2 regions of the Mesorhizobium sp. LNJC405B00 genome follow, and region 1 is predicted to be linked to the other one. Evidence: riboswitches for the same ligand, from Rfam matches in the RefSeq annotation. Region 1 holds a riboswitch; the other holds the start of a gene.
What was found. A riboswitch is a leader RNA that binds a small molecule or an ion and turns the genes downstream of it on or off. The one in region 1 is predicted to bind S-adenosylmethionine.

Region 1 (15,349 bases):
GGCGCCGAAGATCAAGGCGGTCGACACGCTGGCCGCCGGCGACGTTTTCCACGGCGCCTTTGCTGTCGCGTTGGCGGAAACCATGCCGATCGAGCAGGCGTTGCGCTTTGCCAGCGCGGCGGCCGCGCTCAAATGCCAGCGCTTCGGCGGCCGGCTGGGGGCGCCAAACAGGGACGAGGCAATGGCCATGGTCGCGGCGACCTGGCCCGTCTGAAACAGATTTAACTTTTCACCGGGTGCTCGACCGCCTGCCGGCCGAAATCCGGCACGTCGATATCCTGGCCGGCCTCGATGATCGAACGGCGAACGGCCCGGGTGCGGGTGAACAGGTCGAACAGCTTGTCGCCGTCGCCCCAGCGGATCGCCCGCTGCAGCGAGGCGAGGTCCTCCGAAAAGCGCGCCAGCATTTCCAGGATGGCATCCTTGTTGTGCAGGCACACGTCGCGCCACATGGTCGGGTCGGAGGCGGCCAGACGGGTGAAGTCGCGGAAACCGGAAGCCGAATATTTGATCACTTCCGACTTGGTCACCGATTCCAGATCGTCGGCCGTGCCGACGATGTTGTAGGCAATGATGTGCGGAAGATGCGAAACGATGGCCAGCGTCATGTCATGATGCTGCGGGTCCATCGTGTCGATGTTGGAGCCGCAGCGCCGCCAGAATTCCGACAGCTTTTCCAGCGCGGCCGGATCGGTTCCCGGCAGGGGCGTGAAGATGCACCAGCGGTTTTCGAACAGCTCGGCGAAACCCGCATCCGGGCCCGATTTCTCCGTACCTGCCAGCGGGTGCCCCGGAATAAAGTGCACGCCGTCCGGTACATAGGGCTGCATTTGCGCAATGACCGAGGCCTTGGTCGAACCGACATCGGTGAGGATGGCGCCCTTTTTCAGCGCCGGCGCGATCTCTTGCGCCACCTCGCCCGACGATCCCACTGGCACCGAGACGATGATCAGGTCGGCATTGCGGACCGCTTCCCTGGCGTCGGTGGTGTAGCTCTCGCCAAGACCGAGCTCCTTCGCCCGTGCCAGCGTGGTCGGGCTGCGCGTCGCGATGGCGACATGGCGGGCCAGGCCCTCGCGGCGGATGATGCGGGCCAGCGACGAGCCAATCAGGCCGATGCCGACCAGCGCGATCTTTTCAAACATCGGTGAAGTCATTGTTTCAGCTTTTCAGGAATGTCGTGAGGGCATCGATGACGCCGCGATTGGCTTCTTCGGTGCCGACGCTCATGCGCAGCGCATTGGGAAAGCCATAGCCGGTAACGCGCCGCAATATATAGCCGCGCTGGGTGAGGTAGTCGTCCGCCGCCTCAGCCGAATGCTTCTTGTCGTCGGGAAAGTGGATGAGGACGAAATTGCCGACGCTGGGCGTCACGCGCAGCCCAAGCTTCGTCAGTTCTTCATTCAACCAGGTAAGCCAGGTCTCGTTGTGCAACGAACTGCGCTCGACATGGGCGCGGTCGCGGATGGCGGCAATGCCGGCCTCGATCGCTGTTGCGTTAACGTTGAAAGGGCCGCGAACACGGTTGATGGCATCGACGATGTGCAGTGGGCCATACATCCAGCCGATGCGCGCGCCGCCAAGGCCGAGCTTGGAGAAGGTGCGGGTCATGACCACATTCTGCGCGCTGCCCGCCAGCTCGATACCTGCCTCATAGTCATTGCGCCTGACGTACTCGGCATAGGCCGCGTCCAGCACCAGAAGCACGTTGCCCGGGAGCGCGGAATGCAGGCGGCGGACCTCCTGGAACGGCAGATAGGTGCCGGTCGGGTTGTTGGGATTGGCGAGGAAGATGATTTTGGTCCGCGGCGTCACCGCGGCCAGGATCGCGTCGACGTCGGCGCGCTCCTCGGTTTCCTTCACAGCAACCGGCTTGGCCCCCGCCGACTGAATGTAGATCTTGTAGACCATGAAGGCATGTTCGGTAAAAATCGCCTCATCGCCTGGCGCAAGATAGGTCTGCGCCAGCAGGCCAAGTATCTCGTCGGAACCGTTGGAGCAGATGATGTTTGCCGGGTTGAGGCCGTGCACCTCGGCGATCGCCTCGCGCAGCCGGCGGGCGGTGCCGTCGGGATAGACATCAAGCTTGCTGGCCACTTCGCGCGCGGCCTCGATCGCCTTCGGCGACGGGCCGAGCGGGTTCTCGTTCGACGACAATTTATGGACCTTGGCGACGCCGGCAGGTGCCGTGCTCTTGCCCGGCACATAGGCGTCGATGTCCATAATGCCCGCGCGGGGCGTCGGCCGTGCCTTGTCCGCTGTCTTGTCCATGTCGCAAACCCGTTGAGAACGCCTCCGTCCGGAGGCCGCAGCGGAAATACAAGCCGTAGCCGCGAATGTCGAGAGGCGGGCAATAGCTGGCCGTTGACGCCGGGCCGCACGAGTTCTAGAAGAACGCAACAGTTCCGTGGTGATTTGGCCGGTCGGCTTGCAGCCACGTTAAACAACTCGCTAAAGGGCCGTTTGCGTGACGTAACCGGCTTTGCGATCGCATTGCCGGTTTTTTATTGCCTGACGGCGGGCAAGGAGAGTCACATGGCCGCGCTCCGCGCTACAAAAACCAACAACGAGGCCGACAACCCGTCGAGCCCTGTGTTGCGTTTTGGCCCTGACAAGCCGCTGAAGCTCGACGCCGGCACGCTTTTGTCGCCGTTCCAGATCGCCTACCAGACATATGGCGCCCTCAACGATGCCCGCACCAACGCCATCCTGGTCTGCCACGCGCTGACCGGCGACCAGCATGTCGCCAGCACCAATCCGGTGACCGGCAAGCCCGGCTGGTGGGAAGTGCTGATCGGTCCCGGCAAGATCATCGACACCAACCGCTTCTTCGTCATTTGCTCCAACGTCATCGGCGGCTGCCTCGGCTCCACCGGTCCGGCCTCGACCAATCCCGCCACCGGCAAGCCCTACGGCCTCGACCTGCCAATCATCACCATCCGCGACATGGTGCGGGCGCAATTGATGCTGGTCGACCATTTCGGCATCGAAAAGCTGTTTTGCGTGCTCGGCGGCTCGATGGGCGGCATGCAGGTGCTGGAATGGGCGTCATGCTATTCCGAGCGCGTCTTCTCGGCCCTGCCGATCGCCACAGGCGCACGCCATTCCTCGCAGAACATCGCCTTCCACGAGGTCGGCCGCCAGGCTGTCATGGCTGATCCGGACTGGCATGGCGGCAAATATTTCGAGCACGGCAAGCGCCCGGAAAAGGGGCTCGCCGTGGCGCGCATGGCCGCCCACATCACCTATCTGTCGGAAGCCGCCCTGCATCGGAAATTCGGCCGCAATCTGCAGGACCGCGAAGCGCTGACCTTCGGTTTCGACGCAGATTTCCAGATCGAAAGCTATCTGCGCCACCAGGGCATGACATTCGTCGACCGCTTCGACGCCAACTCCTACCTCTACATGACCCGTTCGATGGATTATTTCGACCTCGCCGCCGACCATGGCGGCCGGTTGGCAGATGCCTTTGCCGGGACCAAGACCCGCTTCTGCCTGGTGTCCTTCACCTCGGACTGGCTGTTCCCGACCGAGGAGAGCCGCTCGATCGTGCATGCGCTCAACGCCGCCGGCGCCTCCGTCTCCTTCGTCGAGATCGACACCGACCGCGGCCATGATGCCTTCCTGCTCGATGAACCCGAACTGTTTGCCGCCATCAAGGGCTTCATCGGCTCGGCGGCCCGCGCAAGGGGGCTCGCCTCATGAGCGTCAATGGCAGCCAGCGCGTCGACCTCGAAGTCGTGGCCAACCTGATACCGCCGCAGTCGCGGGTGCTCGATGTCGGCTCCGGCGACGGCCTGCTGCTCGAACTCCTGCAGGAGACCAAGCAGGTCGACGGCCGCGGGCTGGAGCTGTCACAGCGCGGCGTCAATGAATGCGTGGCGCGCGGTCTCTCGGTCATCCAGGGCGATGCCGATACCGACCTCGAATTCTATCCGGACAAGGGTTTTGACTTCGTCGTCCTGTCTCAGACGCTGCAGGCGACCCGCAACCCGAAGCTGGTGCTCGACGAGTTGCTGCGAATCGGCAACCGCGCCATCGTCTCCTTCCCCAATTTCGGCCACTGGCGGGTGCGGCTGTCGCTGTTCGTCAATGGCCGGATGCCGGTGACCGCGGACCTGCCCTATTCCTGGTACGACACGCCCAACATCCATTTCTGCACCATCCGCGACTTCGTCAATCTGGTCGAGGAACTCGGCGCTTCGGTCGAGAAAGCCACCGCGCTCGACGGCAACGGCCAGAAGATCGGCCTGTCGATGCCATGGTGGTTCTGGAATTTCTTCGGCCAGCAAGCGGTGTTCTTGCTGAAGCGGTAGTTTGCCCCTATTCCAGCACGTCCGTCGCTTGTGCGGGTGCTGAACGCCATCGGCGATGATCACATCGGCGTGGGAGTTGTCGGTGCGCAAGGCCAGAATCTCCCGATAGGCTGATGAATCGTACCAGCCCCACGCATGCGCCCTGTCCGGAAACTCGATGACGATCAGATGCCCGGGCCATTCGTTTTCGACCACGTCCATGTCGCCGCCGTGGACAAGGAAGCGGCCGCCGAACGGCTCCAATGTGGCGTCGATCCTCTGCAGATACCCGACAATCTGCGGGCCCATTGTGACTTGACGCATATGGGCGACGGCGTAGGCGGCCATGGCTGAACTCCCTGTGAGATCGAAGCCCGACGACCGGCTTCGTTGGCGCAATCTGCAGACATGATGGCCATCGGTCGATTACGTCTGGGGTAATCGGCCGGCTTACCGGCGTCCTGGCTCAACAGTTTGTGATGACATTGCCGCTGGTTTTTTGTAGCGTCGAATCGAATGCCATCCCGGGTAAGGCTTGGACGGCGACCATCAAAACCTCCGGCCTCCAGGCATTTCGGGGCACAATCGAAGCAACATGTCCAAGGCAACCGACCTCGCTCCGCTGATCTCGGTGATCACACCGACGCACAATCGCCGCAGCAAGGTGGTGCGCGCCGTGGAGAGCGTGCTGGCGCAGAATTTTCCCCGGTTCGAACACATTGTCGTCGATGACGGCTCGACCGACGGTACGGCAGCCGCACTTGCCGAAATCCGCGATCCACGGCTGATCTATGTTGGCTCGAAATGGCGCGGCGCCAATGCCGCCCGTAATGCCGGCATCGAGCGGGCGCAGGCGCCGGTGGTGACATTCCTCGATTCCGACGACGTCTATTTGCCGGATCGCCTGGCGCGGACGCTGGAGCAGTTCGACAACAATCCCTCGCTCGAAGTGCTGATCAGTTCCTTCGTGTCGCTGAAGGGCAATCGCCGCACCAACTGCGTCAACCGCGAGGCGCTGCTGAGCCGCGACTCGCTGGAGCGGGCCCTTGTCGCGCAGACCATCTTCATTGCCGGGTCGGCAATCACCGCCCGGCGCGAGTCGCTGCTGGCCATCGGCGGCTACGACAGTGACGTCACGCGCATGCAGGATCGCGAATTGTTGCTGCGCTTTGCCCGTCGCAGCGGCGCGCAGCTGTCCGAAGTGATCGACTGGAAAAAGTACAACTCGGAGAATTCGATCTCCGGTCGCCGGGACGGCTATGTCGAAGCCTATGCGAGCTTGATCGACAAGCACCCCTATATCGCCGACCGCTACCCCTACATTCCGCCTTACATGATCGCCCGGCAGCTCATCGCCGATGCACTCAAGGGCAGGGTTTCGCAGGCGTTCTCCGGCTATATGGCCAACCGGTCGTCGAAGGCGCTTGGCTATTCGCTGCCGCAGCTGTTGCGTGGCTATGTCGGCGGCCGGCGCTGGCGCCGCGATCTCTATGCCGAATTTCGCGACAAATACGGTGCACGGCCGGCCTGAAGTTTGCCGACAAGCCGAGCAGCGGCTTTCCCCTCCGAACTGCCTCAAACCTCATTTGTCGAGTTCCGGCAGATATGGGTCGGAATATAGCCGCCGGTCGCGTTCGCCCTGCAGGCAGTCCATGGGTGCGGCGGCATCGATCGGGACCACGGTCGCATCGGCGATGCCGCTCACCTCCAGGATCAGCTTGCGGCGTATGGCGGTGGCGAACTCCGAGGCCGCATAGATCGGCAACACGAAGGAGCCGGGCCCACCGGTGACGCACTCGTCATAATACTGGTCGAGATGGCTGAAGGTCGGCGACGGGCTGATCAGGATCGGCAGGCCGTTGATGACAATACCCTTGGCTACAGCGGCATCGCGTGTCGTGGCGACGGGCGGCCCGGTGTTGTTGGGACCGTCGCCGGAAATGTCGATGACGCTGCGTGGCGCATCGAACCCCGTGCCCTCGAACAGCCCGGCGCCGAAGGCAAGCGCACCGGAAATCGAGGTGCCGCGAAAGCTGCGGAACGGCCGCGCTTCTATTCTGTCGGCGAAGGCGCTGGCGCTCTCTGCGCTGTCGATCACCTGCCAGGCGATGACGCCATCCTCGCGCACGACGCCCGCCCATTCGAAATAGGCAAGCGCGATGCGCCCGGTGGTTCCCGAGCGCGCGGCCTTGATGAAATCGGGATGCCTGAGCGCCTCGACATAGCCCGCGCGCTGCAGCGCGAACTCCCTCTCGTCCATCGACTGTGAGATGTCGACGGCCAGCACCAGTTCGACATCCACGGCAACGGCCGGGGCAGCCACGGGCGTGGTGCAGGCAAGGCAGGCAAGCAGGCTGAGCGCATCGAGCATGGCCGCACCACGGACGTTTCGACCCGTGAATCTTCGCCGCGATCGCGGCGAAATAAAGCCCCTTCTACTTCTTTCGCCGCACGGCCGCTTTCGGCGGCGGGTCGATGGCGCCGGTCCTGACTCGGGCGGGTTTCAGTGGCGCAGCACCCGTATCCTTCACGATGTTCAATGCGCGTGGAAAGAAATGACCATTGTGCAGTCCGCGCCCGATGTTGAGGATCGCGGTTTCCGGCAGGCGTTTCTCCAGCATGGACAGTACCCTTCGCAGCGAAGGACCATCGAACGCGTCCATCGCTTCGTCGATGATCACCCATTTCGGCTGCCGCAAGGCCAGCCTGGCGAAGGCCAGCGACCGCTGTTCGTCATCGTTGAGTTCACGCTCCCAGCGTGCGGAACGGTCGAGCGAGGATGACAGCCGCTCGAGGCCGACCTCGGCCAGCACCGCCCCAAAATCAGCATCGCCAGCCGGCGCCGAGCCATTCGGATGCAGCACTTCGCGTAACGTGCCGGCAGGAAAATACGGAACACGCGGCACGAAAATCGGCGTTTCTCCGGCCGGCAAGCCGATCCGCCCGCTGCCCCAGGGCCAAAGGCCGGCAATGGCGCGGAAGAACAATGTCTTGCCGGCGCCTGGGTCGCCGGTGATCATGACGCGCTCACCGGGATGGATCTCGACATGGCTGCCTGAAAGTTTGGTGCAGCCCTCCGGCGAGGCCACTTGGAGCTTCTCGAAGGTCAGGCTGCCATTGGCGTTATCGCCGAATTCGATGCGCTTTTCCTTGTCGTGCAACACATCGGTTTCATCGAGCGCAATGCGGAAGTCGGCAACGCGCATCAGCGTGGCGCGCCAGTCGGCGATGCCGCCGATATTGTTGATGAACCAGCGCAGCGACGAGTGCACCTGGTTGAAGGCGCCGACCGCCATCATCAACCCGCCAAAGCTGATGTCGCCTGAAAAATAGACCGGCGATGCAACCAGGATCGGCGCCACCACGGTGATCCAGCCATAGGTATCGGTCACCCAGGAAAGGTTGATCTGCGCTTTGTAGATGTTTCGCATCGCGCCCAGCACCGTGCCAAGGTCGATTTCGAGCCGTCTCTTGGCATCGGCTTCGCCGTGATAGAGCGCGATGGCGTCTACATTCTCGTTGACGCGCACCATCCCGGAACGCAGCTCGGCCTCGCGGGTGTAGCGGTCGCTGTTGAGGCGGATCAGCGGCCGCCCGACCAGCCAGCTCAGCCAGGAGGCGATGCCGGCATAGAGGAACGCGGCCCAGACCATGTAGCCCGGTATCGCCAGCGACCAGCCGTTGATGTGGAAGACGAAGCCCGACGAGAGTTGCCAAAGCACGCCGACGAACGACACCAGCAGGATGAAGGATTGCAGCAGGCCGACGCCGAGGTCCGTCGACAGATCGGACAGATGCGCGGCATCCTGCTGCATGCGCTGGTCGGGATTGACGCCGATGGCGCCGGCATTGGCGAGCCGGAAGGCCCGCGCCGGCCGCATCCATTGGTCGATCAGGTCGAGCGTCAGCGCCTCGCGCAGCTTCAGCCGGATCATCTGGTTGAGCCAGGTCTGAGCGATGTTGAGCAGCAGCAGCGTGCCGGCAATCACGGCAAAGATCATCAGCTGATGCAGGAAGGCCGCCATGTCGCGACGCGCCAGCGCATCGTAGAAAGGCTGGTTCCAGCGGTTGAGCAGAACCTGGCCGATCGACGTCGCGACGATGACCGCCATAATGCCGACCGACGTCCAGACCAGCCACTTGCGCACCGGTGAGCCTATCAGCGCCCGTTTGATCGTCGCTACCTGATCGCGCAGGCTGCTGGCTTCGACGGTTACCGGCTGAACGGTGGCGGACTTGTCCGGTTGATCAGCCATGCACGAGGTCCTTGCGTTCAGAAGCGTTGCTGAAACCAGATGGAGAGACTTGAAGGCATCCGCCGCTCAAACGGACCGCGAATGCATCTGCGACAGATAGGTGGGAAAAACCCACGCAACACCAGTTTTCATGATGATCACGAAGGTGTCACCTGACGCGTCGTCGATGTCACCCCTTCCGCCCGGCGGCCAAGCCGCGTCGCACCGTGCGGTGACAGTACCGGCACGAAGACACGGCGCGAGGCGCGCTGCGCGACCGGCACGCCCTGATAGAGCCGCTTCTGCGCCTCGACCACGATGACGCCGGAAAAGATCGGCCAGAACCGCCGGCCGGCGCGCTCCAGCACATTGTGGAACCGCATCATGAAGCGCCGCGGCGATGGCGGGAAGAACAGCGCGTCGGACCAGGAAGCCGGTGTGAAATTCGCCTCGCGCAGCAATTCTGTCAGCTGGCCGCGCGAGAACGGCCGGCCATTGCCGAACGGCGTGTGCTCGAACCGCGCCCAGACACCGCGCCGGTTGGGCACGACGATGACGACGCGCCCTGCCGGCGACAGCACCCGCCAGATCTCGTTCAGCGTCTCGCGCGGGTTTTCGACATGTTCGAGCGAATGCACGAGCAGCATGCGGTCGATGCAGGAATCGACCAGCGGCAGTTCCTCGTCGAAGACCAGCGCCGTAGCCGTCGGCCCGTTCGCCGGCCAGACGACGGCGCCTTGCGTAGCAGGCATGAAGGCAAACACCCGCTCGGCATCGGTGCCGAACCGCTCCAGCCACGGCAAGGTATAGCCGAGCCCGACCAGCCGCTCATTGGGCACTGTTGCCCATATTGAGGACAGCGCCATGGTGATCGAGCGTTCAGCCAGGCGGCCGAGCGTGGTCGAATAGAAGGAGCGGAGATCGACGATATCGGAATGCATGCGCGGGACGGTAGCTGCGATGCCGCCCAAGTTCAACAAAGCCGGCACGTTCTGCAAAGCTAGAGTGACATCGGCGGCCAAGCGCCCTATGTCTGCGCCAACAGATGGAGAGATGCCAATGCCCGTCGAAATCGAACAGTTCATGTGCCGCAGCGACAATTTCGGCGTGCTGGTGCATGACCCGAAAAGCGGCGAGACCGCCATTATCGACGCGCCCGAAGAAGCGCCGATCATTGCCGCGATCGAGCGTACCGGCTGGAAGCCGACGATGATCCTGACCACCCACCACCATGTCGACCATGTCGAGGCCAATCTGGCGCTGAAGGAGCGCTTCAAGCTGCGCATCGTCGGACCGGAGGCTGAAAAGGAAAAGATCCCCGGCATCGACGAGACCGTCGGGCAAGGCTCGGTCGTCCATCTCGGCGGCGAGCGGATCGATGTCATCGCCACGCCCGGCCACACTGCGGGCCATGTCTCCTATCATTTTCCGGCCTCGAAAGTGGCGTTCACCGCCGACACTTTGTTCGCGCTCGGCTGCGGCCGGCTGTTCGAATGCAAGCCGCCGGTGATGTATGAGTCGCTGAAGAAGCTCGCCGCACTCCCGGCGGACACGGTCATCTATTGCGGCCATGAGTATACGCTTTCGAACGCCCGCTTTGCGTTGACCGTCGACCCGACCAATTCGGCGCTCAGGGAACGCGCCGCCAAAATCGAGACCCTGCGCGCCGACAACAAGGCGACGCTGCCGACCACGATCGGCGAGGAATTGTCGACCAATCCGTTCCTGCGCTGGCACGACCCGGCGATCCGCAAGCATCTCGGTATGGAGGCGGCCCCGGACGCCGAAGTGTTCGCGGAAATCCGCAAGCGCAAGGACAATTTCTGAGCATCGTACCGGGATCAGCCATGACCAGCGCCGCTGAAATCATCGCCACGCTCGGCCTCAAGCCGCATCCGGAAGGCGGCTGGTATGCCGAGACCTTTCGCGACGGCGCCGGTGGCGCGCGTGGCCATTCGACGGCGATCTATTTCCTCCTCGAACAGGACCAGATTTCGGCCTGGCACCGGGTCAAGGACGCGGCCGAGGTCTGGCACTTCCATGCCGGAGCACCGCTGGCGCTGTCAATCTGGGAGGAAGGCAGTCCAAAGGTTAACCAGGTGATCGAGCAGGTGCTCGGCATTGAACTTGCGGCGGGCGAGCGGCCGCAGATCGTCGTGCCGGCCGGCTGGTGGCAATCGGCGCGCAGCCTCGGCGAATGGACGTTGGTCGGCTGCACCGTGGCGCCGGGCTTCGACTTCGCCGCGTTTGAAATGGCCGAGCCGGGCTGGCAGCCTTAGGCCAGAAGAAAACCAAGAGTTATGCAGAGCTGGGCGGCGTAGTACAGCACCCAGACCGCATAACGGATGCCGGCGCGATAGGGTGCTATTGCCGGAACCAGGAATTTCTCCGCGGCAAGCAGCCCGTCCGATGCCATGAACATAACAGCGCCGCCGATGACCCACGGATTGTCGAGCGTCAACGCCGAGATGCCCATCGCCAGAATGGCCGCGATATAGACGGCGATCGGCACCCGCAGGCCGGGACTGACACGGCGCCAGAGTGCTGCCAGCATGACGACTGCGAAGGCCGCCATGGCCAGCGCGATGGCGCCGCGCCATGTCTCGGTGCTGAGCACATCCAGCCCGCCGCCGCTGCGCAGGAAGAGCGGCACATAGAGGACATGCGCCGCAAGGAAGCTGGCCAGCCCGCCGAGGAAGGCCTTTTCGCCGTCACGCGACAGGAAGGCATCGCCGACGCCGCTGAGCAGCAGTGCGACGACGAGCAACAGCGGCCCACCTTGCATGAAGGCGAGTGCCGCAAGCATGGCCACGGCCAGCGTCTTTGCCGCCGAGCGGGCCAGCGTCGGCCGCATATCCAGGGTGAAGGCGTAGATCACTGCCGCCACCAGCGAAAAAATCAATGTTGCATTGGCGTTGGCGTCGATGCCGCCGGCAAACGGCATCGTCATGCGCTTGCCCCACCCGTTGCCGCCTTGCGCAGGAACAACGATTTCGCCGCCAGTGCCGCGCCGCCGGTGATCAGCACGCAGGCCGCCAGGATACGCAGCGACGGCTCGGCAACGCCCGCCGCGATCAGCACCAATGTCGACAGCAGTGGCGCCGCATAGCTTGCCGCGCCGAGCACCTGGATGTTGCCGCGCTTGACGCCGATATCCCAGGCGTAGAAGGCCGCGCCCACCGGCATCAACCCCAAACCAAGCACCGCCAGCCACTGGCCGGGACCATCGGGCAGCACCGTCTTTTCCAGCAGAAGATGGCAGACGAGAGACAGGGCTGCCGTGGCGGCGCAGAACCAGGTGACAATCGAGGTCGGCACCGCCGGAAAGCGCCGCGACAGCAGCGAATAGGACGACCACAGCAGCGCACACACGGCCGCCATCGCATAGCCGAAGGTGTAGCGAGCATCGAAGGCGAGGCCGCCACCCTTGGTGACGATCAGCACGGTCCCGGCGAGCCCGAGCAGCGCGCCGACGACATGGTTCCAGGCCAGCTTCTCGCCCGGCATCAGCGCTGATCCCAGCACGATCAGCAGCGGCCACAGATAGGCGATCAGGCTTGCCTCCACCGCCGGCGCGTTGCGCAGCGCGGTGAAATAGAAGAAATGGTATCCGAACAGTCCGGCAATGCCGATCACCCAGACCTGGCGTGGGATCTTCAGGCTTTTATCGGTCGCCGGCATGAACAGCCGGGCAACCAGCCCGACCGCGGTGCCGATGGTGAAGGTGATGGCCGAGAGCAAGAATGGCGGCACGGCGCCCGACGCATCGGTGAGCAACGCCAGCAGCGCCCACATGGCGACCGCCGAGAAACCGATCAGTGTTGCGCGCCCCATGCCCGTCTCCGGCGACTCGCCCCATTTCTATTCGGGTGGGCGCGTCTATTCAGTAGCTTCGAACCGCCCCGCGCTGACAGTCAAGGTGCCGATCTGCGTCCCGACCGTGGCGTGGATCGGGGCATATATGCCGGTTTGGCCGAGCGGTGCAAACGTCACCATCATCTGGCTCTTCTTCTTCAGGTAATTAAGCGCCTTGCGGCCCTTGCGGTAGCCTGCCACCGGCTCGAAGCTCATCTTGCAGGTAACGGTGTCGCCCTTGTAGCCCTTGACCGAGATCGATCCTTTCGAGGCGTAGGTCAGCGTCAGGTCGGCGCGCATCTCGCCGTCATAGAATTTCACCTTGCGCCCACAGACCTGGTCGAGGCTGTCGGCATGGATGACGGTAGCCGCCATCGGATCGAGCACAGATGCCAGATCGTTGCTGCCCAGCGGTATCCAGTTTTTGGGATTGCGCTTTTTCGGCTCGGGAATGACCTGGGTGGCGGTCACCGCGCCATTGGCAAAGCGGATATCGACCATGGAAGCCTTCTTGCCGGACTTATAATCGGCGCGAAATACCTGCGGCTGCATCTGCTTGCCCAGGATCTTGCCCTTTGACGAGATCGTGCCGCTCGTGTCGTCGAACAAGGTGGCGAGACCGGCGCTGGAGACGGTGCCGTCTATGGAATAGCTATCGCCTTCGTAGTGGCTGGAAAATGTCGCCTTGGCCACGGAAAGGCCGAGGAACGACACCGTGTATTCGCCCTTGAAGGACTGTGCGGTGGCTGCGGGCGCGGCGGCAAGGGTTGATGTCGGCAAGGCGGCGACAAGTATGGCGACAACGGCATGTGACGGGCGAAGCATGGCGGGCTCGGTCCTTGATTTTTTTAACCGGAGGCGGGCGACTCCGGCTTGAATGTCCCTGTCCGACCGCTTATAGGCTGAATTTCGGCCTTTATGTGAAACGCCCGTCACAGTCGTGGGCAAGCCGGAGCTTGACGCATTGGCGAAATGCAACTAAGGAACGCCAACTTTTCCATAAGGCCGCCTGACTGAAACCGCGCGCCACCCGGCGCGGGCGAACAAGGTTTGGCAGGCTTAGACAGAACTGAAGGTTAGAACCATGTCCCGCACTTGCGAACTCACTGCCAAGGCAGTCCAGACCGGCAACAATGTGAGCCACGCCAACAACAAGACCAAGCGCCGCTTCCTGCCGAACCTCGTCAATGTGACGCTGATTTCGGAAGCGCTGAACCAGAATGTGCGCCTGCGCATTTCGGCCAACGCGCTGCGTTCGGTCGAGCATCGCGGCGGCCTCGACGCCTTCCTGGCCAAGGCCGACGCCAAGGAACTGTCGCAGCGCGCGCGCCTGTTGAAGAAGCAGATCGCCAAGAAGCTGGCCGACCAGCCCGCCGCTTAACGATATCAAGGCGGGGGACGACCGCCCTGAGCATCGGCGCAATCCGATGCTCAAAACTTCTAAGGCAGCAGCATCGGAGCAATCCGATGCTCAAAACTTGCAAGGCAGCGCGACCCGAACTTCGGCTAGCGCCTGGCTGGTTCCATTACCCAGGATAAAAAAATGACTTCCTTCTCGCGATATCTGCCCTTTGTGGCCGCCATGGCGCTTGTCGTCGTGGCATCGAACATCCTCGTGCAGTTCCCGATGCAGGGCCAGGCCGGCGGTCTGTCGCTGGGCGACATCCTGACCTGGGGCGCCTTCACCTATCCCTTCTCCTTCCTGGTCACCGACCTTGCCAACCGCCGCTACGGGCCGACCGTGGCGCGCCGCATCGTCCTTGTCGGCTTCATGACCGCTGTGGTCTGCTCGATCCTCGTCCCGCCCTTCCTGTTTCGCCACGGCCTGATCGAGTTCGAGACATCAGCCGACCGGCTGGTGCGCATCGCCACAGCTTCCGGCGCGGCCTTCCTTTGCGCGCAATTGCTCGACGTCACCGTGTTCAACCGGTTGCGCCGGCAGAGCTGGTGGCGCGCGCCGATCGTCGGCACGCTGGTCGGCTCGGTGTTCGACACCCTGGTGTTCTTCAGCATCGCCTTTTCGGCCGCCTTCGCTTTTGCCGGCCCGAACGACAGCTTTGCGCTGGAGACGGCGCCGCTGATGGGCGTGCTGCCGGTCGAGTCCATGCGCTGGGTCTCCTGGGCGCTGGGCGACCTCTCGGTGAAGCTGATCATCGCTGTTGTGGCCCTGATCCCCTACCGGCTGCTCGCCGCCCACTGGAGCCAGCCGGCCGTGGCTGTCTAGGCCGTGATTCCCTGGGTCCAGCTCGGCTCGGCCAAAACGCCTGACGGCGGACAGGAACTGCGCCTCAAGCAGCGCGGCAGCGAATTCTCGATCATGCTCGGCACCAATGAGCTGATGAACAGCCGCCTCAGCGGCTCCGAGGAAGCGCTGGCCAAGCTCTCCTGTGAAAAGATCGGCGGCCGCGCCCAACCGAAAATCCTGATCGGCGGCCTCGGCATGGGTTTTACGCTGCGCGCTGCGCTTGCCCAAATGGGCGCCGACGCAGGCATCACCGTTGCCGAGCTTGTCCCCGCCGTCATCGCCTGGGCGCGCGGCCCCATGGAGGCGGTCTTCGCCGGCTGTCTCGACGATCCCCGTGTGACGGTTCGCGAAGCCGACGCCGGGCACATCATAAGATCCGACAAGGCAGCCTGGGACGCCATCCTGCTCGATGTCGACAATGGCCCCGAAGGCATCGTCTACAAGGGCAACGACGCCCTCTATGGCGCTGCCGGCCTCGGCGCGGCGCGTGCAGCGCTCAGGCCCGGGGGCGTGCTGGCTGTTTGGTCGCAAGGCCCCGATGCCGGCTTCACACTTAGGCTCAAGCAGGCGGGCTTTGTCGTGGACGAGGTGAAGACGCGCGCCAATGGCAAGCGCGGCGCGCGCCACGTCATCTGGATCGCCACCAAGCCTTAGGGCTCTCAATCCTGGTGCAGGATGAATTCCAGATAGAGGTTGCGCTGCAGGATCGAGTGGTTGTC
Region 2 (15,349 bases), on a different contig from region 1:
CAGTTCCTGCAGATCATGCAGAACCAGACCGGCCGCATGGCGCGCCTCATCGACGATCTCCTGTCGCTGTCGAGGCTTGAAATGAAGCCTTACCTGAGGCCGGGAACCGAGGTCGATCTGCGCCAGACCATCGACAGCGTCATCGATTCACTAGGCCCGCTCGCCAGCGAGAACGGCGTCGTCATCGAACGCGACTACGCCGAGGGGCCGCTCGACGTGCCCGGAGACCGCGACGAGCTGTTCCAGGTGTTCGAGAATCTCTTGGAAAACGCCTGCAAATACGGCCAGCCTGGCGGACGCGTCACGGTGTCGATCGCGCGGGGCGAGGCCGGCCCGGAACCGGGCATCGATGTAACCATCAGGGACTACGGCCCGGGCATCCCGGAAGAGCACATACCGCGCATTACCGAGCGCTTCTATCGCGTCGACGTGGAGAGCAGCCGCACCCAGAAAGGCACCGGTCTTGGCCTGTCCATCGTCAAGCATATTCTGACGCGCCACAACGCCCGGCTTTCGATCAAGTCGGAGGTTGGGAAGGGCGCGGCGTTCACGGTCCATTTGCCGGCAGGCTGAGGCGGTACTATCTGCTAACTGCCTGTTTCTTCTTTCTGTCATCCGGCTAGCGTATCAGCACAGGGGTCGAGGAAACGACTCAAAAGGCCAAAGATTTAAGGAAGGCATTTCGCCCATGCAGTCCGTACACATTGTCAGCGCCTATGACGAAGAGCTGAAATACCTGGCGAAGCGCATCGCTGCGATGGGCGGCCATGCCGAGCGCATGGTCGAGCAGGCGATCCAGGCGCTGGTCAATGCCGATCCCGGCCTCGCCCAGAAGGTCATTCGTGACGACATCGTGCTTGACGATGGCCAGCGCGAAATCGACGACAAAGCCATCGTCATCATCGCCAAGCGCCAGCCCATGGCGACGGATCTGCGCGAGATCGTCGGCGCCATCCGCATTTCGGCCGACCTCGAACGGGTCGGTGACCTCGGCAAGAACGTCGCCAAGCGTGTGGTCAGCGTCATTGACGGCCGCCAGCCGACCAGCCTGTTTCGCGGCCTCGAGGCGCTGGCCGAACTCGCTTTGACCCAGCTCAAGGAAGTGCTCGACGTCTATGCCTCGCGCTCGGTCGAGAAAATAGGCTTCGTTCGCGACCGCGACGACCAGATCGACGCCATGTACACCTCGCTGTTTCGCGAATTGCTGACCTACATGATGGAAGATCCGCGCAACATCACGCCGTGCACGCATCTGCTGTTTTGCGCCAAGAACATCGAGCGCATCGGCGACCACGCCACCAACATTGCCGAGACGATCTACTACATCGTCACCGGCGAGCAGTTGCCGGCCGAGCGTCCCAAGGGCGACAAGACCGACAAGGTTGCCCTGCCGGCGCTGCCGGTGAAGTGATCGCGCGCCCCTCGAATGCTTAATCATATTGCGCTAAACTACCTGGATGTTAGCGTCTCGGTTCCTGGCCAAGGCCAGGCGCTCAGGAGGCTGCGATGGAATATGTCCGAGAGTTCAAGCCGGCGCCGGCATCGTCCGGCATCATCGCGTCGAGCGTCTACACCGCCGGCAAGCGCATCGCCGACATACCGATCGAGGAAGCCGGCGAATGGGCCAAGAAGTCGGGCCATGTCGTCTGGATCGGGCTGCTCGAACCCGACCGCGAGCTTCTGCTGCGCGTCAAGGCGCAATTTCATCTGCACGAACTGGCGATCGAAGACGCCGAACATCCGCACCAGCGGCCGAAAATCGAGCAATATGGCGATGCGCTGTTCATCGTTGCCCGCACTGCACAGCTGATCGACGGACGCGTCACCTTCGGCGAGACGCATCTGTTCGTCGGCTCAGGCTATATCGTCAGCGTCAGGCATGGTCCCTCGACCTCATACGCCGCCGTGCGCCAGCACTGGGAAAGTTGTCCGCACTCACTGGCCAAGGGCGAGGATTTCGTCCTCTACGCCATTCTCGACTTCATCGTCGACAACTACATGCCGGTGCTCGAGCAGATCGAGGACGAGGTCGAGGCGATCGAGGACAGGGTGCTGCTGAAGCCGATGACCGGTCCCGACATCGAGCGGCTCTACATGCTGCGCCGCGATCTGTTGCGCCTGCGCAATGCGGCGCTGCCGTTGGTCGAGGTCTGCCGCCGGCTGACCAGCGCCGAACTGCCGCAGATCCATACCGCAATGCATCCGCTGTTTCGCGATGTCACCGACCATATCCGCACCGTGCAGGAAAAGATCGACAGCCTGCGCGAGGTTCTGGCCTTCGCTTTCGAAGCCAGCCTGCTGGTCGGCCAGAGCCAGGAAACCGCGAACACCAAGAAGCTGGCCTCATGGGCCGCGATCCTGGCGGTGCCGACGGCGCTCGCCGGCATTTACGGCATGAATTTCGACGACATGCCGGAACTGAAGATGCAATACGGCTATCCCGTCGTATTGGTCTCGATCGCGCTGATCTGCTCGTTTTTGTATTGGCGATTTCGGAAGAGTGGGTGGCTGTGATGGTAGGCAGTAGGCAGTAGGCAGTAGGCAGTAGGCAGTAGGCAGTAGGCAGTAGGCAGTAGGCAGTAGGCAGAATAAGGTGGCGCCTCACGAGCGCTACCCCATTCCCTACTGCCCAGTCCCCAATCCCTATTCCTAACTACCGGCTCCTGCGCCGCTCTGAAGCCGGCTGGAACGCCACCCTTGCGTGGTACTTGCAGTAAGGTCCGGTTTCAGCCGCCTCGTTGCCGCAGAAGTTGAAGTCTTCCGATAGCGGATCGCCATTCGGCCATTTGCAGGTGCGCTCGGTGAGATCGGTGAGCTGCAGATGCCGCGAGATCGGCACGACGACGTTTTCGACCGGGCGGATGTAGTGGCGCGCCACTGGCTCGGCGTCGAACTGCGCCTGCAGTGCGTTCGCCCCGATCGAAGTCGTGACATGGCGCTGCGTGGTTGCGGCGCGAGGCACCGATTTCTGGATCGAAGATCCCTGCGTTGTCTTCTTCTGACGCGCCGGCGTCGCGGTCGAGCGTCCGCGGCCCGACAGCTTCAGCCGGTGCACCTTGCCGATGACCGCGTTGCGGCTGACCCCGCCGAGTTGTGCGGCGATCTGGCTTGCGCTCAAGCCCTCCGACCACAGTTTCCTGAGAAGTTCGACCCGCTCGTCAGTCCAGTTCATGAGACCGCGCTCCTGCTATGTGTGCGGCAGCCGGAATCCGTTCCCGACCCGGCAATCTTTGCCGGGGCAGACACCACATATATTAGGTGATTAGGTCCGCCGCACGAAATCTAGTTATTTCCCGACTACAATTACCTCATGTGTTGACTCGGTGACAAGAGTCCCAGGTGCAACACGAATCGGTTTTTTAGGTTTTCCCCAACTTGCCCGGTCGCTTATGAGCCGGCGTCTCGTCGGGAGCTGGCCACGCGCCTCTGCACGACGTTTTCGTTGACTTCATGGCCGAAAAACACGATAAGCCGCAAAGGCCGCCGCTTTGGCGGCTTTTTTGATTTTTCCGGTACCGGAGACGCATATAATGAGCGGTTCGGCGCTTTACGAGACCTTTGCCCGCGCCCCTTTGGCCTTCGATCATGGCGAAGGCACCTGGCTGGTTACCGACAAGGGCGAGCGATATCTCGATTTCGCTGGCGGCATCGCGGTCAATTCGTTGGGCCACAGCCATCCGCATCTGGTCTCGGCGCTGACCGAACAGGCGGCCAAGCTCTGGCACGTCTCCAATCTCTACGAGATCCCGGGGCAGACCCGGCTCGGCGAGCGGCTGGCTGACGCCACCTTCGCCGACAAGGTGTTCTTCACCAATTCCGGCGCCGAGGCGCTCGAATGCGCGATCAAGACGGCGCGGCGCTACCAGTTCGTCAAGGGCCATCCCGAGCGCTTCCGGGTCGTCACCTTCGAAGGCGCCTTCCACGGCCGCACGCTGGCGACCATCGCCGCCGGCGGCCAGTACAAATATCTCGAAGGTTTTGGGCCCAAGGTCGAAGGCTTCGACCAGGTCGGCTTCGACGACATCGACGCCGCCGAAAAGGCGATCACACCAGAGACCGCCGCGATCCTGATCGAACCGGTGCAAGGCGAGGGCGGCATCCGCCCGGTGCCGACGCAATCCTTGAAACGGCTGCGGCAGCTCTGCGACCAGCACGGCCTGCTGCTGATCTTCGATGAGGTCCAGTGCGGTATCGGTCGCACCGGAAAGCTGTTCGCGCATGAATGGACCGGCGTGACGCCCGACATCATGGCGATTGCCAAAGGCATTGGCGGCGGCTTTCCGATGGGCGCGTGCCTCGCCACCGACGACGCTGTCGTCGGCATGACGGCAGGCGTGCATGGCACCACTTTCGGCGGCAATCCGCTGGCCATGGCGGTCGGCAACGCTGTGCTCGACGTCGTGCTGGAAGACGGCTTCCTTGAAGACGTCCAGCGCAAGGCATTGCTGATGAAGCAGGGCCTGGCGGCGGTCGCCGACGAATTTCCCGATGTCATCGAAGGCATCAGGGGCAGCGGCCTGATGCTTGGCCTGAAATGCGCCATGCCAAACACCAAGGTCAACATGGCGCTGCGCGACCAGCATCTGCTGGCGGTGCCGGCCGGCGACAACGTCATTCGTCTGCTGCCGCCGCTGACCGTCACCGACGCCGAGATCGGCGAAGCGCTCGATCGCATCCGCGCCGCCGCCAAGGGCCTGACCGACGCCATCGCCGCGGCCGCCGCGAAGTAATCCCGAGAACCATTCCCGATGAGCCTTCGCCATTTCACCGATCTTTCCGCCGTTTCCGAAGGCGATCTGCGCCTGATGCTGGACGATGCGGTGGTGCGCAAGGCGCGCCTCAAGGCCGGCGAACGGACCAAACCGCTCGAAGGCAAGGTGCTGGCCATGATCTTCGACAAGCCGTCGACGCGCACGCGCGTGTCCTTCGACGTCGGCATGCGACAGCTCGGCGGCGAGACCATCATGCTGACCGGCACCGAAATGCAGCTCGGCCGCTCCGAGACCATTGCCGACACCGCCAAGGTGCTGTCGCGCTATGTCGACGCCATCATGATCCGCACCACGTCGCATGAGCGGCTGCTCGAGCTGACCGAGAATGCCACGATTCCGGTCATCAACGGGCTGACCGACGACACCCATCCCTGTCAGCTGATGGCCGACATCATGACCTTCGAGGAGCATCGCGGTCCGGTTGCCGGCAAGACCATCGCCTGGACCGGCGACGGCAACAACGTGCTGCATTCGCTGCTCGAAGCTTCGGCGCGGTTCCGCTTCAACCTGAACGTCGCAGTGCCGGAAGGCAGCGAGCCGGCGCAAAAGCACATCGACTGGTCGAAGTCCAATGGCGGCAAGCTGCACTTCACCCGCTCGCCCGAAGAGGCCGTCGACCAAGCCGACTGCATCGTCACCGACTGCTGGGTGTCTATGGGCCAGGAACACCGCGCCCGCGGCCATAATGTCTTCTCGCCCTATCAGGTCAATGCGGCGCTGATGGCCAGGGCCAAGCCCGACGCCCTGTTCATGCACTGCCTGCCGGCGCACCGCGGCGAGGAAGTGACCGACGAGGTCATCGACGGGCCGCATTCGGTGGTCTTCGACGAAGCCGAGAACCGGCTTCACGCCCAGAAGGCGGTTTTGGCCTGGTGTCTGGGCGCTTGATCTCCAGGCGCTTGATCTCGAAGCGCTTGATCCGGGGCGGCGTGATGCCTATTTGCGCCGCATCACGCAAATCAAGCGCGTTTGGACGCATGCACCCCTCCGGGCCGCATGGCCGCGCCCTGGAGCTTTGTCATGTTGGAAACGCATCAAGTGACTGAACATCACCCCAAACTCGGCGAGTTCGGCTATGCCGGCGACGATCATGTCGTACCCTTCGAGGTCGGCCCGCTCGACGTGCGCGGCCGCACCGTGCAACTCGGGCCGATGCTCGACGCCATCCTCAACCGTCACGACTATCCCGAGCCGGTCGCCCGCCTGCTCGCGGAAGCCTGTGTGCTGACGGTGCTGCTCGGCACCTCGCTCAAATTCGAAGGCAAGTTCATCCTGCAGACCCGCACCGACGGGCCGGTCGACATGCTGGTCGCGGATTTCTCCACGCCTTCGGCATTGCGCGCCTATGCGCGTTTCGACGCCGACCGGCTGGAGGCCCTGGTGGCCGGAGGCCAGACCTCGCAGCAGACGCTGCTGGGCAGCGGCGTTTTGGCGCTGACCATCGACCAGGGCGCGCACACGCAGCGCTATCAGGGCATCGTCCAGCTCGACGGCGAGACGCTGGAAGACGCCGCGCGCACCTATTTCCGCCAGTCGGAGCAGATCCCGACCGACCTCAGGCTGTCGGTGGCCAAGCTGCTGACGCCAGGTCCCGGCGGCGCTCGTGAGCAGTGGCGCGCCGGCGGCATCCTGGCGCAGTTCCTGCCGCAGTCACCCGAGCGCATGCGCGTGCCCGACATTTCGGGCGGCGACGGCGATCCGCGTGACGTGACGCAGGAGCCGGCCGACAATTCGTGGCGCGAGCTGGTGGCGCTGCTCGGCACCATCGAGCCGACCGAGCTGATCGACCCGACCATCGGCGCCGAGCGGCTGCTCTACAGGCTGTTCCACGAACATGGCGTGCGCGTCTTCGGCGGCGTGCCGGTCGCCGACCAATGTTCCTGCTCAAGGGACAAGATACGCGGCATCCTCGAGGGGTTTTCCGCGCAGGAGATCAAGGACAGCACCGAAGATGGCGGCATCCACGTCGCCTGCGAGTTCTGCTCGAAGCAGTACGACTTCGACCCGGCGGAGTTTGCAACTCAGTAGCATCTCTTCCTTCTCCCCGTTCACGGGGAGAAGGTGCCCGAAGGGCGGATGAGGGCAGCGCGAACTTTGGTGAATGGCCGCGCATAGCCTAGGTCATGTGCGTGGAAGATAACCTCATGACTCTGGCGCTGCCCCTCATTGCCCTGCCGGGCATTTCTCCCCGTATAGTGACGGGGTGAAAACCCCTAATTCACCGTCCGTCGGGTCCCCGGCAGATCCAGCGAAAACGCGGGAATAGCGACGTCGAACGTCTCGCCCTTTTTGTTGCGCATGGTGTAGTGGCCGACCATGAAGCCGGAGGGCGTCGAGAGCGGGCAGCCTGACGTGTATTGATAGCTGTCGCCGGGATTGAGCTCAGGCTGGTCGCCGACCACGCCGGCGCCGCGCACTTCCTCGATCCGGCCGCTGCCGTCGGTGATGTGCCAGTAACGCGACATAAGCTGCACGAAATCGTCCGACTGGTTGTCGATCGTCACCTGGTAGCCCCAGACATAACGGTTCTCCGCCGGGTCCGAGCGGTCCTCCAGGTAGAACGGTCTGACCTGCACTTCGATGTTGCGCGTGACGGCGCGGTACATGGGCTGCTCCGGTTGCGCAGCAGGGAACATTTGTCGCGCCATGCGGTTTGATACGCGCAGAGCGGCATGTCCTGCCAGCCTCAAAGCGCAGTGCCGACAAACAATGTCATTTAAGTGACACATGACAATGTTGGTGTGCGCAAACCTTGCCGGCGACTCAAGGCCCATCTGTCGACTGACAAAGCAGCCGCGAGCGGCCTTTCCGGAGTGACCAGATCTCGATGGAACTAGCTCTCACAGCCGCCTTCGCTTCCTCCGCTTTGCTTCTTTCCAATCTCGCCAGCATCCTGCTTGCTTCGTCGAAACTGCAAGCGCGTCGCCTTATCCCTCCGCCGTCCGGCGAGCAGCCACCGGTCTCGATCGTCGTGCCGTCGCGCGGCGTGGAGCCGTTCACACAAGAGACGCTGCAGCGAGCCTTCTCGCTCGACTGGCCGCGCTACGAACTGATCTTCTGCGTCGCTCACGCCGACGATCCCGTCGTCAAACTGATAAACAGGGCGATCGTCCTGTTTCCCAACGTGCCGGCCCGGCTGCTGATCGGCGACGACCGCGTCAGCAGCAACCCGAAGCTCAACAACTGCGTCAAGGGCTGGGAAGCGGCGCGCTATCATTGGGTTATTCTGGCGGATTCCAACGTGCTGATGCCAAGGGATTACGTCCAGCACCTGATGGCGGCCTGGCGGACCAATACCGGGCTTATCTGCTCGACGCCGATCGGCTCTCGGCCGGATGGCTTTTGGGCCGAGGTCGAATGCGCGTTCCTCAACACGCTGCAGGCGCGCTGGCAATATGCCGGCGAGGCGCTCGGTCTCGGCTTTGCCCAAGGCAAGAGCATGCTGTGGAACAAACCGATGCTCGATACCAGTGGCGGTATCCGCGCGCTGGCCGCCGAGATCGCCGAGGATGCTGCTGCAACCAAGCTGGTCAACGGACTGGGCCTGCGCGTCAATCTCGTTGCCTCGCCTTTCGAGCAACCACTGGGGCAGCGCCGACTTGCCGACATCTGGTCGCGTCAGGCGCGCTGGGCGCGGTTGCGCCGCGTCACTTTCCCGCTGTTTTTCGCACCCGAGATCCTGACCGGCGTCGCCGTGCCGTTGGCGTTGGCGCTGGTGGCGGCCGCAAGTGCCGGCATCAGCCTGCCGGCCACGGTGTCGGCCGTGCTGACGGCGGCCTACATTCCCGAATGCGCGCTGGCCGCGGCCAAGGGCTGGCATCTGTCGCTGCGCATGGTCCCGGCGATGATGGTCCGCGACATGATGCTTCCCGCCATCTGGGCGCGCGGCTGGCTGAGCGGCGCCGTCGACTGGCGCGGCAACACCATGACCATCGGCACCAAGACGGCCGAACTGGAAGAGGTTTCGTCGGGAGCGTGACGCCTCGCGGCCTACCCGGCTGCCTTCAGCGCCTGCGCAACGTCCTCCAGCAGATCGTCCGTATCCTCAAGACCGACCGACAGCCTGAGCGTTCCCGGCCCGATGCCAAGTTCGGCGCGAGCTTCGTCGCTGAGGTTCTTGTGCGTGGTGGTCGCCGGATGGGTGATCAGGCTCTTGGCGTCGCCGAGATTGTTGGAGATCAGCACGATGTCGAGCGCGTTCTGCAAGGCGAAGGCCGCCTGCTTGCCGCCCTTGACGTCGAGGCAGATCAGCGTCGATCCGCCCGTCATCTGCTTCTTGACGATGTCGGCCTGCGGGTGGTCGGCGCGGCCGGGATAGATGACGCGGGCGATTTCCGGCCGTCCTGCCAGGAAATCCGCGATCTTGGCCGCGCTTTCCGTCTGCTGGCGCACCCGAACCGGCAGCGTCTCCAGGCCCTTGAGCAGCGTCCAGGCGTTGAACGGCGACAGGCTCGGGCCGGTGTGGCGGAAATAGTCGTGCAAATTCTCGTCGATCCATTTCTTGTCCGACAGGATGATGCCGCCGAGACAGCGTCCCTGGCCGTCAATGTGCTTGGTCGCGGAGTAGACGACGATATGGGCGCCGAGCTGCAAGGGCTTCTGCTGCAAGGGCGTGGCAAAGACATTGTCGACGATCAGCCTGGCGCCGATCGAGGTGGCGAGCGCCGCCACCGCTGCGATGTCGACCACTTCCAGCGTCGGATTGGTCGGGCTTTCCAGGAAGAACAGTTTCGTGTTCGGCCGCACCGCCTTTTCCCAGTTGGCGACGTCGGTGCCGTCGACCAGCGTTGCCTCGATGCCGTATTTCGGCGCCAGCGTCTCCACCACCCAGCGGCAGGAGCCGAACAGCGCGAGCGCCGCAACGATATGGTCGCCGGCCTTGGCGCTGCACAGGAGCGCTGCCGTCACCGCCGCCATGCCGGACGCCGTGGCGCGCGCATCTTCGGCACCCTCCAGCGCGCACATGCGCTTTTCGAACATGTCGACGGTAGGGTTGGCATAGCGCGAATAGATGAAGCCCGGCTCCTCGCCCTTGAAACGGGCCTCGGCAGCCTGCGCCGTCTCGTAGACATAGCCTTGGGTGAGGTACATCGCTTCGGACGTCTCGCCGAACTGGGAACGCAGCGTTCCCCCGTGCACGAGTGCGGTCTGAGGTTTCCAGTTACGCTTCTTGGTGCTCATCGTTTTTGTTCCAGACACAAAAAAACCGGCCGCGAAAGTCGCAACCGGTCCATATGGCCTTGCGGCCCGACGGTCCTTTAGCGACTTGTTTAACGTGGCTGCAAGCCGACCGGCCAAATCACCACGGGATAACGACCCTTTAGACCTCACCTGCGCTTGCGTCAATTGCCGGCTTCATTAAGAGGTTTGTACCAGGCAGGTTCCGCAATAATATCCAGCGGTTTTGCGGCAAGAACCTGCCACAAAGAGACCGACCTTGGAGCGGAGCCAGCCTTTTGCGGCAGACAGGCATTCTTCCCGATCAGGACATTTCCGCGCTGTTTCAGTCCGGCGCGCTGAAGTCGCCGCGCGCGCTCGATGTCGACCAGGTGCAGCCGGCGAGCCTCGATCTCAGGCTCGGCGACAAGGCTTTTCGCGTGCGCGCCTCCTTCCTGCCGGGTCCCGATCATCTGGTGGCCGACAAGCTTCACCGGCTGAAATTGCATGAGTTCAGTCTCGCCGAGGGCGCGGTGCTGGAAACCGGCTGCGTCTACATCGTGCCGCTGCTCGAAAGCCTGGCGCTGCCCGCAAATGTGTCGGCCTCGGCCAACCCGAAGAGCTCGACCGGCCGGCTCGACATCTTCACCCGGGTGATGACCGATCGCGGCCATGAGTTCGACAAGATCGCCCCCGGCTATCACGGGCCGCTTTATCTCGAAGTCAGTCCGCGCACCTTCCCGATCGTCGTACGCGCCGGATCGAGGCTGTCGCAGATCCGCTTTCGCACCGGCAACGCGCTGTTGTCGGAGGCAGAACTGAACGAATTGCACCGCGCCGAGATGCTGGTGGCGACCGAGCCGCCCAACATTTCCGGCGGCGGCATTGCGCTGTCGATCGATCTTGACGGCGACCAGAACGGCCTGGTCGGCTATCGCGGCAAGCATCACACCGGCTTGGTCGATGTCGACAAGCGCGCCGCCCAGGATGCCGTCGATTTCTGGGAGCCGCTCTATAAGAGCGGCGCCGGCGAACTGGTGCTCGACCCGGACGAGTTCTACATCCTGGTCAGCCGCGAAGCCGTGCACGTGCCGCCGCTCTACGCCGCCGAGATGACGCCCTTCGATCCGCTGGTTGGCGAATTCCGTGTTCACTATGCCGGCTTCTTCGATCCGGGCTTCGGCCATTCGGCCTCAGGCGGCACCGGCAGCCGGGCGGTGCTCGAAGTGCGCAGCCACGAAGTGCCGTTCATCCTCGACCACGGCCAGATCGTCGGCCGGCTGGTCTACGAACACATGCTGAAGCGGCCGCAGGCGCTTTACGGCACCGATCTCGGCTCGAATTACCAGGCGCAAGGCCTCAAGCTCTCCAAGCATTTCCGCCCCGCCGGCTGAACCTTCGATCACCGTCAGGCAAAATACTTGCCTGCGCTGCCTCACCATGCTTGGCTGCCTTTCGGTGGCCGGCAAGAGAACGGCGCGCAAGGGGAACCAAAATGCAGATTTCAAGATGGATCATATCGGCAGCGGGCGCTGCCATGCTGGTGATATCGGCCGGCTCGCTGGCTGAGGCGCAGGAGAAATTGAAGATCGGCACCGAGGGCGCTTATCCGCCCTTCAACACCATCACCGCGGACGGCAAGATCGAGGGCTTCGACATCGACATCGCCAATGCGCTGTGTGCGCAGATGAAGGTCGAGTGCGAGATCGTCACCCAGGACTGGGACGGCATCATCCCGGCGCTGCAGGCGAAAAAGTTCGACGCCATCATCGCCTCGATGAGCATCACCGAGGAGCGCAAGAAACAGGTCGCCTTCACCAACAAATACTACACGACGCCGCTGGCGCTGGTGGCGCCCAAGGACAGCGACCTCACTTCCACCGAACCGGCAGCCCTTGCCGGCAAGACGGTGGGCGCGCAGGCCTCGACCACCCAGGCCGACTATGCGCAGGACGCCTATGGCAAGGCCGGCGCCGAGGCGAAACTCTACCCCACCCAGGAAGAGGCGATCACCGACTTGCAGAACGGCCGTCTCGACGCCGTCATCTCCGACAAATTCGTTCTGATGGACTGGCTGAAGAAGGCGAGCGACGGCTGCTGCAAGCTTGTCGGTGACGTCAAGGGCACCGAGACGCAAGCCGGCATCGCTGTCCGCCTGGAGGACACGGCACTTCGCGACAAGCTCAACGCGGCGATAGACGCCATCGTCGCCGACGGCACTTACAAGAAGATCCAGGCCAAGTATTTCGATTTCGATATCTATTGAGTCCCGTCCGCCGGCGTCAGCCGCGAAAGAGATACGATTTCGCGGCGCCAAGGCAGGCATGAAAATGGCCGATAAACAGCAGTTCGCGTGCGGCCAAACGTTTCCTGCCCCAAAAGCCTTCGGTCAGTTTGACCTCGTCGAGCGAAGCGTTTGAGCCGCGCTTCAACGGGAACAACTGCTTGTCGAGGCAACCGAGGACATGGGCCTTGGCGGAGTCGATGCCGCAGACCTTGCCATTGTTGTTCAGCCTGTCGCTGCGAAGCGCTGATGTCATGTGATCCGTGTTGCGCATCAGAAAGCTCACCTGGGCTTTCGAATAGCCGGTTGCCAGAAGACGGCTCGTCATCGCCAAACGGGCTTCACGATAGGACTTCGGGCTGCACTGGCCGGCGCTAAAGGCCACCGACGGTTGGGTCAGGAACAGGGCCACGCCCGTGAACACAATGACAAGCCGCATTCCGTTCATTTCCGGCTCCCAAATTGTGATGCTGCCTCAAAGCGCCTTCACCGCCACCTTAACCGGCTGCTCAATCTCCAGCGGGTTGCGCAGCGGCAGGCCGAAATCCGCGGCCTCGATCTCGAAAACGTCGCCGGCCTGAGTCTTGATGCCGTCGGCAAAGGACAGCGTCGCCGTGCCGAACATGTGCACATGCACGTCGCCCGGCTGGCGGAAGGCCGAATATTTGAAGTGATGATGTTCGAGATTGGCGATTGTGTGCGACATGTTCGCTTCGCCCGACAGGAACGGCTTTTCCCACAGCAAATTGCTGTCGCGATAGATTCGCGATGAGCCCCTGACGTCGGCCGGCAGGTCGCCGATCAGGATTTCCGGCCCGAACGAGGCGTTGCGCAGTTTGGAATGTGCCAGGAACAGATAGTTCACCCGCTCGGTAACATGATCGGAAAACTCGTTCGACAGCGTGAAGCCGACGCGGAACGGCGCGCCGTCGTCGCCGATGACATAGATGCCGGCGATTTCCGGCTCCTCGCCGGCGTCCTGCGCAAAGGCCGGCGACATCAGTGCGGCGCCCGGCGCCACCGCCATGGTGCCGTTGCCCTTGTAGAACCATTCCGGCTGCACGCCGGTCTGGCCCTTGGCCGGCTTGCCGCCTTCGAGCCCCATGCGGAACATCTTCATGGAATCGGTAAGCTGCTCCTCGCCGCCATCGCTGAGCTTCTTGTGCATGGAATCGCGCGTCGCCGCCGAGCCGAGATGGGTCAGGCCGGTGCCGGTCAGATGCAGATGCGCAGGATCGGGATGGTTGATCGGGGACACCAGCCGGCCCTTCTTGTAGACGGCGTCGAGGTCTATCGCTTCACCGAACCCCTTGCGCTCGATCAGCGCGGCGAGGGCCGTTCCGGTGCGCGCGGCTTCCATGGCCAGCGAATAGACGCTGCGGGCGCCGTTGATGATCCTGGTCTTGCCGCCGCCATTGCGGGCGACGACGCGGATGGTCTCGGCGTCGTCGAGGATCTGGGAGATTAGCATGATGAAATCCTCTCTCATGTGCCTTGGCCGGGTTGCCCCTTGGCAAACCTTGACCTGCGCGGCTCGGACCTCGCCGCGCCACGGGTTGAACTCTTCGTCCGGATTGCGCTCGCGAGCTCCATCCCTCGGGGGACTTCTTGTGCCGACAACTTGCCGGCTGCGCCGCGACCGTATGCCTCCTGCTTGCCTCGCCTGAAGCTTGTCAGGCCTTGTTCTTGTTGTAGACGTCGAAGATCACGGCGCCGAGCAGCACCAGGCCTTTGACCACCTGCTGCCAGTCGACATTGACGCCCATGATCGACATGCCGTTGTTCATCACGCCCATGATGAAGCCGCCGACGACTGCCCCGATGACCTGGCCGACGCCGCCCATCGCCGAGGCGCCGCCGATGAACACTGCGGCGATGACGTCGAGCTCCGAGCCGAGACCCGCCGCCGGCACCGCCTGGCCGAGACGAGCCGCGATGATCAGGCCGCCAAGCGCCGACAGCACGCCCATATTGATGAACACCATCAGCGTCAGCCGCTCGGTGTTGATGCCCGACAGCTGCGCCGCCTTGGGATTGCCGCCCATGGCGTAGATGCGCCTCCCGATGGTCATGCGCTTGGTGACGAAGACGAACAGCGTGATCAGCACGCCCATGACCAGCAGCACCACCGGCAGGCCGCGGTAGCTGGCAAACTCATAGACCAGGAACAGCGCCAGCGCGCTGGCGACCAGCGTCTTGACCACGAACAGGGTGAAGGGCTCGGCCTCATAACCATGGCGTTCTCGTTTGCGCCGGGTGCGGACCCCGAAATAGGCATAGGCGAGCACGGCGATCAGCCCCAGCACGACCGTCGTCATGTGCAGGGTCACGCCGCTGCCCATGATGGTCTTGCCGGCTGCGTTCACGACCGGCGGGACGAGCGTCAGTGGGCCGATCACATCCGGGATGAAGCCGGAGCTGAGCATCTTGAAGTCGTCGGGAAGCGGACCCACCGACGAGCCGCCGCCAAGCAACGCCTGGCAAATGCCGCGGAAGATCAGCATGCCGGCCAGCGTGACGATGAAGCTCGGTATCCGGTGATAGGCGATCCAATACCCTTGCGCGGCGCCGATCAGGCCACCCGCGACCAGGCAGACGATCGAAACCACCAGCGGATTGCTCAGCGGTCCGAGTTGCCAGATGACCATCATGTTTGCCGCCAGCGCGCCGATGAAACCGGCGACCGATCCGACGCTGAGGTCGATATAGCCCGATACGATCACCAGCAGCATGCCCAGCGCCATCACGATGATGAAGGAGTTCTGCTGCACCAGATTGCTGAGGTTGACCGGCTTGAACAACGTCCCCGACGTGGTGAACTGGAAGAACAGCATGATGACGATCAGGGCTATGATCAGCCCGTATTCGCGTAAATTCGTCGCCAGCGCCGAGACGGCGATGCGCGGGCGCTGTTCGTCGGCGACGTTGCCCTGCGGGGCGGGGGCGCTTTCGGTGCTCATGCTGCTTTTCCTTCTCCCCGGACGATGGCGCGCATTATCTTTTCCTGGCTTGCTTCCGCCGCGGGCATTTCGCCCACCATGCGCCCTTCGTTCATGACGTAGATGCGGTCGGTAATCCCCAGCAATTCCGGCATTTCCGACGAGATGACCACGATCGCCTTACCCTCCGAGGCAAG

Region 2: linked by a shared signal. The riboswitch ahead of X756_RS143115 (O-succinylhomoserine sulfhydrylase) and the one ahead of X756_RS142145 (homoserine O-acetyltransferase) in region 1 are both predicted to bind S-adenosylmethionine.

Annotation. Positions count from the first base shown of each region.
Region 1 covers NZ_AYWC01000014.1:91,641-106,989, forward strand. The annotation lists gene X756_RS142160 (sugar kinase) at 1-214, shown strand, start outside; gene X756_RS142155 (prephenate/arogenate dehydrogenase family protein) at 222-1,157, opposite strand; gene hisC (histidinol-phosphate transaminase) at 1,162-2,271, opposite strand; SAM riboswitch at 2,398-2,475, shown strand; gene X756_RS142145 (homoserine O-acetyltransferase) at 2,536-3,705, shown strand; gene metW (methionine biosynthesis protein MetW) at 3,702-4,316, shown strand; partial or broken gene X756_RS1000000168025 (DUF1330 domain-containing protein) at 4,419-4,643, opposite strand; gene X756_RS142130 (glycosyltransferase family 2 protein) at 4,891-5,826, shown strand; gene X756_RS142125 (DUF1194 domain-containing protein) at 5,878-6,666, opposite strand; gene X756_RS142120 (ABC transporter ATP-binding protein/permease) at 6,731-8,551, opposite strand; gene X756_RS142115 (methyltransferase domain-containing protein) at 8,689-9,471, opposite strand; gene gloB (hydroxyacylglutathione hydrolase) at 9,590-10,357, shown strand; gene X756_RS142105 (cupin domain-containing protein) at 10,378-10,809, shown strand; gene X756_RS142100 (lysoplasmalogenase) at 10,806-11,480, opposite strand; gene X756_RS142095 (EamA family transporter) at 11,477-12,364, opposite strand; gene X756_RS142090 (DUF3108 domain-containing protein) at 12,410-13,210, opposite strand; gene rpmB (50S ribosomal protein L28) at 13,470-13,766, shown strand; gene X756_RS142080 (queuosine precursor transporter) at 13,929-14,609, shown strand; gene X756_RS142075 (spermidine synthase) at 14,613-15,284, shown strand; gene X756_RS142070 (esterase-like activity of phytase family protein) at 15,290-15,349, opposite strand, start outside.
Region 2 covers NZ_AYWC01000013.1:130,604-145,952, forward strand. The annotation lists gene X756_RS143160 (ATP-binding protein) at 1-573, shown strand, start outside; gene phoU (phosphate signaling complex protein PhoU) at 689-1,411, shown strand; gene X756_RS143150 (magnesium and cobalt transport protein CorA) at 1,507-2,514, shown strand; gene X756_RS143145 (GcrA family cell cycle regulator) at 2,654-3,172, opposite strand; gene X756_RS143140 (aspartate aminotransferase family protein) at 3,531-4,730, shown strand; gene argF (ornithine carbamoyltransferase) at 4,749-5,660, shown strand; gene X756_RS143130 (Hsp33 family molecular chaperone) at 5,769-6,800, shown strand; gene apaG (Co2+/Mg2+ efflux protein ApaG) at 6,986-7,378, opposite strand; gene X756_RS143120 (ceramide glucosyltransferase) at 7,600-8,751, shown strand; gene X756_RS143115 (O-succinylhomoserine sulfhydrylase) at 8,763-9,953, opposite strand; SAM riboswitch at 10,011-10,088, opposite strand; gene X756_RS143110 (2'-deoxycytidine 5'-triphosphate deaminase) at 10,229-11,323, shown strand; gene X756_RS143105 (ABC transporter substrate-binding protein) at 11,425-12,195, shown strand; gene X756_RS143100 (hypothetical protein) at 12,212-12,661, opposite strand; gene araD1 (AraD1 family protein) at 12,689-13,684, opposite strand; gene mmsB (multiple monosaccharide ABC transporter permease) at 13,887-15,173, opposite strand; gene mmsA (multiple monosaccharide ABC transporter ATP-binding protein) at 15,170-15,349, opposite strand, start outside.